2 regions of the Streptomyces nodosus genome follow, and region 2 is predicted to be linked to the other one. Evidence: predicted binding sites of a transcription regulator. Region 2 holds the regulator's gene; the other holds the start of a gene.
What was found. The regulator HspR, encoded in region 2, represses chaperone genes until heat shock. The targets are predictions, from matches to a motif close to TTGAGNNNNNNNNNCTCAA.

Region 1 (5,284 bases), 1.0 Mb from region 2:
GAACGGGCGCACACCGCCCCAGGGCTCCCCGGGGCTCCTGCGTGGTGCCGGCCCGTCGCTCATGGCGTCGGTGTCTCCAGGGCGTAGCCGACGCCGTGCACGGTCCGGATGCGCTCCGCGCCGATCTTCCGCCGCAGGGCCTTGATATGGCTGTCCACGGTGCGGGTGCCGGAGGCGTCCGCCCAGTCCCACACCTCCGCGAGCAGCTGCTCACGGGAGAGCACCGCGCGCGGGGTGCTCGCCAGGCACACCAGCAGATCGAACTCGGTGGGGGTGAGGTGGACGTCCTCGCCGCGCACCCGGACCCGGCGCTGGGCGTGGTCGATCTCGAGTTCGCCGAGGCGCAGGCTGCCGCTGCGCGGCGTGGTGGCGGCCAGCGCGGCGCGCTCCATCCGGCGCAGCAGCACATGCACCCGTGCCGCCAGCTCGCGCATCGAGAACGGCTTGGTCATGTAGTCGTCGGCGCCCACGCCGAGCCCGACCAGCATGTCCGTCTCGTCGTCGCGCGCGGTGAGCATCAGCACCGGCACCGGGCGCTGCGCCTGCACCCGGCGACAGACCTCCAGGCCGTCGAAGCCCGGCAGCATGATGTCGAGGATCAGCAGGTCGGGCTGCCAGGCCTCGGCGGTGTCGACCGCCGACGGGCCGTCGCCGGCCGTTTGCACGAGGAATCCCTCGGCGCGCAGGCGCACGGCGATGGCGTCGACGATCGTCGGGTCGTCCTCGACCACCAGGACCCGCGGTTGAGCGCCCGGGGTCGTCGTCGTGCCGTTGTGCGAGGTGTGTGTCTGCTCCATCGCCCGCCCCTGGGGTTGCTTTCCGGAATCAGTGGGGTGATCCCATGACTGCGTTGACGCTTGAAGGATCCGCGTCAGGCAAGCAGGGTACGGGGAGTTACCGCTGGTCGGCTATCCAGGTCTGACCGCGAGGTGGACGACGTCGGGAACGCCCCGGGCAACCGGAACCTCTTCGGTACGCACCTGTCGGAACCCGGCATTCCGTAGGGTTCTTTCAAATTCCGGAGAGGGCTGTGCCGACCATACCGCCAGTACCCCTCCTGGTCTCAACACCCTTGCGCAGTCGGCCAGTCCGGCCATCGAGTACAGGCCGCCGTTGTCGTCCGTGACCGTCCAGTCGGGCCCGTTGTCGATGTCGAGGCACAGCGCGTCGTACGTGTCCGATGTCTCATGCAAGTAGGTGACGAGATCGGTCTCCAGGACGCGGGTGCGGGGGTCGGCGAGCGCCGTCGCGGACAGCGCGGACAGGGGGCCCCGCAGATGCCAGTCGACGATGGCGTGCTCGCGCTCCACCACGGTGATCCCTCCCCAGCGGGAGTCCGCCGCCGCGTGGGCGAGCGAGAAGCCGACCCCGAGTCCGCCGATCAGCAGGCCCGGCTCCGGCCGCCCGTCCAGGGCGTTCAGCGCGGCGTCGACGAGCAGCCGCTCCGAGCGCCCGTCGGAGGTGTCCATCAGAAAACAGCCGTTGGCGATGATCTGGAGCAGTTCACCGTGGCGCCGCAGCACCACCTCGCCGTGCGGGCCCTCGCGACGGTCCAGGACCTCGGGGGCGTCATAGGTGTCGTACGGATGAGGCATGATCCCTATCTTGGTCGTGAGCGGCGCCGCTGACCAGGGCTTTTCCCGGTCGGCCGGGTCCGCGGCGGTCGCTCGGACCCGGGATGCGGGAGAACATCCGGGCGCCCGCCCCGGGTCGGGGGTCGCGAACGGGCGCTCGTCATCGCCGCTCGGGGAACGGCAGGACCCTCGCCGTGCATCGTCTCCCGGGGGCGTCGGTCGTGGACAGCGACCCGAGGGACACGAAGGGTGGGGTGTGACGGAAGGAGCGCCACACCGTGAAACGTACGGTCCCGGAGACCGGCCCCGGGCGCACGTCCCCCGAGACGGGGCCGACGGTCCTGGAGGGCATGCCGCGCCAGCGCACGGTGCCGCCGCCCGCCGCTCCCTTTGTGCCCCCGCCCGCGCGCAGGGCGGTGCCGCGTCCGTGGCTGCTCCTGCCGACGCCCGGGGGCGCCCCCTTCACCTTCGGGTACGCCGCCGCCCTCGTCATGACCTCGCTGGTCGCCCGATACGCCGACCCGGCGCTGATGGGGACCCTCTACCAGGCGTCCAGCACCGATGTCGCCCATCTGCTCCAGGCCCCGGTACCGGTTCTGATCGCCAGCGCGCTCTGGGTGGCGGGCGGGGTGCTCTCGCCCTACTCGCTGGTCTTCCTGCTGGTGCTGACGGCGCTGGAGCGGCGGACGGGCGGTCCGCGCACCGCCGCCGTCTTTCTGGTCGGCCATGTGTGCGCGACCCTGGCCACCGAGATCCCCGTGGGGCTCGCGGTCCTGGCGGGCCTGCTCCCGGACAGCTCCCTGCACCGCCTCGACTACGGCATCAGCTTCGGGGTCGCGACGAGCCTGGGCGCACTGGCGGGCCTGCTGCGGCCATGGCCGGGCCGGCTGCTGCTGATCGCGTTCGGGGGCGTACTGCTCCAGGACCTGCTCACTCTCACGGACCCCCTGAGCGACTGGGGTCATCTGTTCTCCCTGGCGATCGGGATCGCGCTGTGGCCCCGGGTGCGGCGCTGGGACCGGACGGATCCGCGTCCTTGACGGAGCCGGGTCGGTGTCCTTGACGTAAACGGATCCGCGTCGCTGACGGAAACCGGGGCACGTGATCGCTCACAGCGAACACCCCCCTGGGAACAATCGAATCCCCCCGCGCATTGAGTCCGCATAGCTCAACTTGACTGCCGAAGGGGAGATCATGGCTTCGACGTCCACACCGCTCACCCTGCCCGTGCTGCCGCTCGACGGCGAGGTCGTGCTGCCCGGGATGGTGGTGCCGCTGGACCTGAGCGACTCCGAGGTGCGCGCGGCGGTGGAGGCCGCACAGGCCGCCGCCGGGCCGGAGTCCGCAAAGCCCAGGGTGCTGCTGGTGCCCCGGATCGACGGAACCTATGCGGGCACCGGTGTGCTCGGCACGGTGGAGCAGGTCGGCCGGCTCGCGGACGGCGACCCGGGCGCCCTGATCCGGGGCCGCGGCCGGGTGCGGATCGGCGCCGGGACGACCGGGCCGGGTGCGGCGCTGTGGGTCGAGGGCACCCGGATCGACCGGACGGTGCCCGACCCTCAGCCGGGTCATGTCGCCGACCTGGTCAAGGAGTACAAGGCCCTCGCCACCAGCTGGCTGCGCAAGCGCGGCGCCTGGCAGGTGGTGGACCGCGTCCAGGCGATCGACGACGTCTCCGCGCTCGCCGACAACTCCGGTTACTCCCCCTTCCTGAGCACCGAGCAGAAGCTGGAACTGCTGGAGACCGCCGACCCGGTCGCCCGGCTGAGGCTCGCCACCCAGCAACTGCGCGACCACCTCGCCGAGCAGGACGTCGCCGAGTCCATCGCCAAGGACGTCCAGGAAGGCGTCGACAAGCAGCAGCGGGAGTTCCTGCTGCGCCGGCAGCTGGAGGCCGTCCGCAAGGAACTGCGCGAGCTGAACGACGACACGGAGGGCGAGGAGTCCGACGACTACCGGGCCCGCATCGAGGCCGCCGACCTGCCCGAGAAGGTCCGCGAGGCCGCCCTGAAGGAGGTCGGCAAGCTGGAGCGGTCGAGCGACCAGTCGCCCGAGGGGAGTTGGATCCGGACCTGGCTGGACACCGTGCTCGAACTGCCGTGGAACGAGCGCACCGAGGACGCGTACGACATCCGGGGCGCCAAGGCCGTGCTGGACGCCGAGCACGCGGGCCTGGAGGACGTGAAGGAGCGGATCACCGAGTATCTGGCGGTGCGCAAGCGGCGCTCCGAGCGGGGGCTCGGGGTGGTCGGCGGGCGGCGCGGGGGCGCCGTGCTCGCCCTGGTCGGCCCGCCCGGCGTGGGCAAGACCAGCCTCGGCCAGTCGGTCGCGCACGCCATGGGCCGCACGTTCGTCCGGGTGGCGCTCGGCGGGGTGCGCGACGAGGCGGAGATCCGCGGCCACCGGCGCACCTATGTGGGGGCGTTGCCCGGCCGTATCGTCCGTGCGATCAAGGAGGCCGGTTCGATGAACCCGGTCGTCCTGCTCGACGAGATCGACAAGGTCGGGTCCGACTTCCGCGGCGACCCGGCGGCCGCCCTGCTCGAGGTGCTGGACCCGGCCCAGAACCACACCTTCCGGGACCACTATCTGGAGGTGGAGCTCGATCTGTCCGATGTCGTCTTCCTCGCGACGGCCAATGTCCTGGAAGCCGTTCCGGAGGCCCTGCTGGACCGCATGGAGCTGGTCCGCCTGGACGGCTACACCGAGGACGAGAAGGTCGTGATCGCCCGCGACCATCTGCTGCCGCGCCAGGTGGAGCGGGCCGGGCTGCGCACGGACGAGGTGACCCTCGACGAGAGCGCGCTGCGCAAGCTCGCCGGCGAGTACACCCGTGAGGCGGGCGTCCGGAACCTGGAGCGGTCCCTCGCCCGGCTGCTGCGCAAGGTCGCGGCCCGGCACGAACTGGGCGAGACGGAGCTGCCCCTCACCCTCCGCGACGAGGATCTGCGCGGGCTGATCGGACGCCCGCACCATGTGCCCGAGTCCGCCCAGGACCCGGCCGAGCGGCGCACGGCCGTCCCCGGAGTGGCGACCGGGCTCGCGGTCACCGGTGCCGGCGGCGACGTCCTCTATGTGGAGGCGTCGCTGGCCGACCCGGAGACCGGTGCGGCGGGTCTGACCCTCACCGGACAGCTCGGCGACGTGATGAAGGAGTCGGCGCGGATCGCGCTGAGCTTCCTGCGCTCCCACGGCGCCGAACTGGAGCTTCCGGTGGGCGATCTGAAGGACCGGGGCGTGCATATCCACTTCCCGGCGGGCGCGGTCCCCAAGGACGGGCCGAGCGCGGGCATCACCATGACGACGGCCCTGGCCTCGCTGCTCTCCGGGCGGCCGGTCCGTACGGATGTGGCGATGACGGGCGAGGTCTCGCTGACCGGCCGTGTCCTTCCCATCGGCGGGGTGAAGCAGAAGCTGCTCGCCGCGCAGCGGGCGGGCGTGACCACCGTGATCATCCCGAAGCGGAACGAAGCCGATCTGGACGATGTCCCGGCCGAGGTGCTGGAGAAGCTGGACGTGCACACCGTCACGGACGTCCGCCAGGTCCTGGAGCTGGCGCTGACGCCGGCCACCGACGGAGCGGCGCCGGAGGTTCCGGTGGCGGCGATGGGGGCACCTCCCAGGCGTTGAGCACTGGGGGAGGACGCCATCGGATGAAAGGGGCCCGGGTTCCCTGGTGCTGCCGTTTGGTCGACGGCACCCATGAGGAG
Region 2 (5,284 bases):
GCTCGACGGCAAGGACTTCAACCCGCAGCAGATCTCCGCGTTCATCCTGCAGAAGCTGAAGCGGGACGCCGAGGCGTACCTGGGCGAGAAGGTGACCGACGCGGTCATCACCGTCCCGGCGTACTTCAACGACTCGGAGCGCCAGGCCACCAAGGAGGCCGGTGAGATCGCGGGCCTCAACGTCCTGCGCATCGTCAACGAGCCCACCGCGGCCGCCCTGGCCTACGGCCTCGACAAGGACGACCAGACCATTCTCGTCTTCGACCTCGGCGGCGGCACCTTCGACGTGTCCCTGCTGGAGATCGGTGACGGCGTCGTCGAGGTGAAGGCCACCAACGGTGACAACCACCTCGGTGGTGACGACTGGGACCAGCGCGTCGTCGACTACCTGGTCAAGCAGTTCCAGGCGGGTCACGGCGTGGACCTCAGCAAGGACAAGATGGCCATCCAGCGCCTCCGCGAGGCCGCCGAGAAGGCCAAGATCGAGCTGTCCTCGTCCTCCGAGACCTCGATCAACCTGCCCTACATCACCGCCTCCGCCGAGGGCCCGCTGCACCTGGACGAGAAGCTCACCCGGGCGCAGTTCCAGCAGCTGACGGCCGATCTGCTGGAGCGCTGCAAGACGCCGTTCTACAACGTCATCAAGGACGCCGGCGTCTCCGTCGACGACGTGGACCACATCGTCCTGGTGGGTGGCTCGACCCGTATGCCCGCCGTCGCCGAGCTCGTCAAGGAGCTGACCGGCGGCAAGGAGGCCAACAAGGGCGTCAACCCGGACGAGGTCGTCGCCATCGGCGCCTCGCTCCAGGCCGGTGTCCTCAAGGGTGAGGTCAAGGACGTCCTGCTCCTCGACGTGACCCCGCTGTCCCTCGGCATCGAGACCAAGGGCGGCATCATGACCAAGCTCATCGAGCGCAACACCACGATCCCGACCAAGCGGTCCGAGATCTTCACCACGGCCGAGGACAACCAGCCGTCGGTGCAGATCCAGGTCTACCAGGGCGAGCGCGAGATCGCGGCGTACAACAAGAAGCTCGGGATGTTCGAGCTGACCGGTCTGCCGCCGGCGCCGCGTGGCGTCCCGCAGATCGAGGTCTCCTTCGACATCGACGCCAACGGCATCATGCATGTCACGGCGAAGGACCTCGGCACCGGCAAGGAGCAGAAGATGACCGTCACCGGCGGCTCCTCGCTGCCGAGGGACGAGGTCGAGCGGATGCGCCAGGAGGCCGAGCAGTACGCGGAGGAGGACCACCGCCGCCGGGAGGCCGCCGAGGTCCGCAACCAGGGCGAGCAGCTCGTCTACCAGACGGAGAAGTTCCTCAAGGACAACGAGGACAAGGTCCCGGGCGAGATCAAGACCGAGGTCGAGGGTGCCGTCGGCGAGCTGAAGGAGAAGCTCAAGGGCGAGGACACCAACGAGATCCGGGTCGCCACGGAGAAGGTCGCCGCGGTCTCGCAGAAGCTGGGCCAGGCCATGTACGCGGACGCGCAGGCCGCCGGTGCCGCCGGAGCGGGTGCCGGTCAGCCGAAGGCGGACGACGACGTCGTCGACGCCGAGATCGTCGACGAGGACCGTAAGGACGGTGCGGCGTGACGGAGGAGGAGAAACCCGACGTCTCCTCCGGCGCCACCCCTGATGACGCCGAGCCGCAGGCCGCCGCCCCCTCCCCGGAGGAGGCGAAGGCCCCGGCGGGGGACACGGACGCAGGGACCGCAGCTCTGGTCGCCCAGCTGGACCAGGCCCGTACGGCGCTCGGTGAGCGCACGGCGGACCTCCAGCGCCTCCAGGCCGAGTACCAGAACTACCGTCGCCGGGTCGAGCGGGACCGGATCGCGGTCAAGGAGATCGCCATTGCGAACCTCCTGGGCGAGCTGCTGCCCGTGCTCGACGACATCGGCCGTGCACGGGAGCACGGTGAACTCGTCGGCGGATTCAAGTCCGTCGCGGAGTCGGTGGAGGCCGTCGCGGGCAAGATGGGCCTCCAGCAGTACGGCAAGGAGGGCGAGCCCTTCGACCCGACGGTGCACGAGGCCCTGATGCACTCGTACGCGCCGGACGTCACGGAGACGACGTGCGTGGCGATTCTGCAGCCCGGGTATCGCTTCGGCGAACGCATCATCCGCCCCGCGCGGGTGGCTGTCGCCGAGCCGCAGCCCGGTGCGCAGACGGTCAAGGCCGAGGAGACGGCCGAGACGGGCGAGGACAAGGAGAGCGGTGGCCCGGACGAGGGCTGACGTGATCGCCGCGGGGGTCCGCACCGGACCCCCCGCGGAAACCGACGCTGGACGGAAGGAGGGACGTCGGGGATGAGCACCAAGGACTTCATCGAGAAGGACTTCTACAAGGTCCTCGGCGTCCCCAAGGACGCCACCGAGGCCGAGATCAAGAAGGCGTACCGGAAGCTCGCCCGCGAGTTCCACCCGGACGCCAACAAGGGCAACGCCAAGGCGGAGGAGCGCTTCAAGGAGATCTCCGAGGCGAACGACGTCCTCGGCGACCCCAAGAAGCGCAAGGAGTACGACGAGGCGCGCGCCCTCTTCGGCAACGGCGGATTCCGGCCGGGGCCCGGGGCGGGCGGCGGTTCGTTCAACTTCGACCTCGGCGATCTCTTCGGCGGCCAGGGCGGCGCCGGGGGGAACTTCGGCGGCGGCGGTGGTCTCGGTGACGTCTTCGGGGGCCTGTTCAACCGTGGCGGCGGCGCGGGGACGCGCACCCAGCCGAGGCGCGGCCAGGACGTCGAGTCCGAGGTCACGCTGAGTTTCATGGAAGCGGTGGACGGCGCGACCGTGCCGCTGCGGATGTCCTCGCAGGCCGCCTGCAAGGCCTGCTCGGGCACCGGCGACAAGAACGGCACGCCGCGGGTGTGCCCGACCTGCGTCGGCACCGGGCAGGTGTCGCGCGGCTCGGGCGGCGGTTTCTCCCTGACCGACCCCTGCCCGGACTGCAAGGGCCGCGGTCTGATCGCGGAGGACCCCTGTGAGGTCTGCAAGGGCAGCGGCCGGGCGAAGTCGTCCCGGACGATGCAGGTCCGCATCCCGGCGGGCGTCACGGGCGGGCAGCGGATCCGGCTGCGCGGCAAGGGCGCGCCCGGCGAGCGGGGCGGCCCGGCCGGCGACCTCTATGTCGTCGTGCATGTGGACACGCACCCCGTGTTCGGCCGCAAGGGCGACAACCTGACCGTGACCGTGCCCGTGACGTTCGCGGAGGCGGCGCTCGGTGCCGAGGTCCGGGTTCCCACCCTCGGGGGGTCCCCGGTGACGCTGAAGCTTCCCCCGGGCACGCCCAACGGGCGCACCATGCGGGCCCGCGGCAAGGGCGCGGTCCGCAAGGACGGCACCCGCGGCGATCTGCTGGTCACCGTCGAGGTGAGTGTTCCCAGGGACCTGTCGGGGAAGGCTCGTGACGCGCTGGAGGCGTATCGCGAGGCGACCGCGGGTGAGGACCCGCGGGCGGAGCTGTTCCAGGCGGCGAAGGGAGCATGAGGAGATGGACGGCCGTCGACGCAACCCGTACGAACTGACCGAGGAGACCCCGGTCTACGTCATCTCGGTGGCGGCCCAGCTCTCCGGACTGCACCCGCAGACGCTGCGCCAGTACGACCGCCTGGGGCTGGTCTCGCCGGACCGTACGGCCGGCCGGGGCCGCCGCTATTCGGCCCGCGACATCGAACTGCTCCGTCAGGTGCAGCAGTTGTCGCAGGACGAGGGCATCAACCTGGCCGGTATCAAGCGCATCATCGAGCTGGAGAACCAGGTCGCCGCGCTCCAGGCCCGCATCGCGGAGCTGGAGGACGCGCTGGACGGCGCGGCGGCGGCGATGCGTCAGCGCGAGGCCGCGGTGCATGCCTCCTACCGTCGCGACCTGGTGCCGTACCAGGAGGTCCAGCAGACCAGTGCGCTGGTGGTGTGGCGGCCGAAGCGGCAGCAGCAGTCGGACTGACCCTCATGTGTGAGGGAGAGGGGGCCGGGAGCCGAGAGGCGTCCCGGCCCCCTCTTCGTTGTCCGGGCACGCCCCGGCGGACCGGCCGCGGGACCGCGCCGGGGCCGTCCCGGGCCGGCCGGGGACCCGCCTGACCGGGTCCGTCTTCTCCCCCTTCTCCCTCTTCCGGGATGTGACCGAAAAACGGCGTTCACGAGGAACGCCCTTTGAGGGTGCGGGCGATGCGGTGTGATGTGACGTGAATCACGCGGGAACCGTTGAGTCAAACACGCTGTGTATGTGGGTCGTTGACCGAACGTCAATTACCGTATCTGCCCAGGTGGTCAGCGGAATCTTCGCCTCGCGGAGGTTTCGGGAGGACCGTCGCACTAGACTCTCCCGGTCTTCACCTGACTTCCACGCAGATGCTGTTGCCATCTCGTTAACCGGTACTCCTTGACGCTGCATGCGGTTGCCGCGTTGGCTTTCAGCCACCTGGGTCGCAATGCTGCTCCCTCGCCCGGAAGGCACCTGATGTGAACGCTCGTACCCCCCGTAGGACTGCTGTGCGTCGTACTTCCATAGCCCTGGCCGCCTCGGTGTCGGCCGTCTCGCTCGCCGCATGCGGCGTCATCGACGGAGTCGGCGGCGGCAGCAGCTCCGCGGCGCCGAAGAAGGGGAACGACATCACAGTGGGACTTCTCCTTCCGGAGAAGGAGAACCCGCGGTACGACAAGTTCGACTACCCCATCATCAAGAAGCAGGTGCTCAACCTCACCGGCAACCAGGGCAAGGTCGTCTACGCCAACGCGGACGCGGACGCGGCCAAGCAGAGCCAGCAGCTCGACCGGATGATCAACGACAAGGTGGATGTGCTGCTGCTCGACGCGGTCGACGCCAAGGCCATCGCGCCGGGGGTGCAGAAGGCCAAGAACGCGGGCATCCCGGTCATCGCCTACGACCGGCTCGCCCAGGGCCCGATCGACGCGTACATCTCCTTCGACAACGAGCTGGTCGGTCAGGTGCAGGGCCGCGCCCTTCTCGAGGCGCTCGGCGACCAGGCCCCGAACAGCAAGATCGTCATGATGAACGGCTCGCTCACCGACCCCAACGCGGCGCAGTTCAAGGCGGGCGCGCTCGCCGAGCTCGACGGCAAGGTGAACATCGTCAAGACCTTCGACACCAAGGACTGGAAGCCGGCGAACGCCGAGGCGAACATGTCCGAGGCGATCCGCTCCGTGGGCCTGAGCGGCATCGCCGGGGTCTACTCCGCGAACGACGGCATGGCCGGTGCCGTCATCGACGCGCTCAAGCAGGCGGGCGCCACCAAGATCCCGCCGGTGACCGGGCAGGACGCGGATC

Region 1: lon (endopeptidase La) is a predicted target of HspR. The motif match lies at 2,728-2,746, and genes of this name have one in related genera.

What each region holds. Positions count from the first base shown of each region.
Region 1 covers NZ_CP023747.1:5,032,458-5,037,741, forward strand. The annotation lists gene CP978_RS22795 (HAMP domain-containing sensor histidine kinase) at 1-63, opposite strand, end outside; gene CP978_RS22800 (response regulator transcription factor) at 60-797, opposite strand; gene CP978_RS22805 (spermidine synthase family protein) at 909-1,595, opposite strand; gene CP978_RS22810 (rhomboid-like protein) at 1,853-2,614, shown strand; gene lon (endopeptidase La) at 2,769-5,204, shown strand.
Region 2 covers NZ_CP023747.1:4,028,196-4,033,479, forward strand. The annotation lists gene dnaK (molecular chaperone DnaK) at 1-1,597, shown strand, start outside; gene grpE (nucleotide exchange factor GrpE) at 1,594-2,238, shown strand; gene dnaJ (molecular chaperone DnaJ) at 2,311-3,486, shown strand; gene CP978_RS18230 (heat shock protein transcriptional repressor HspR) at 3,491-3,943, shown strand; gene CP978_RS18235 (sugar ABC transporter substrate-binding protein) at 4,489-5,284, shown strand, end outside.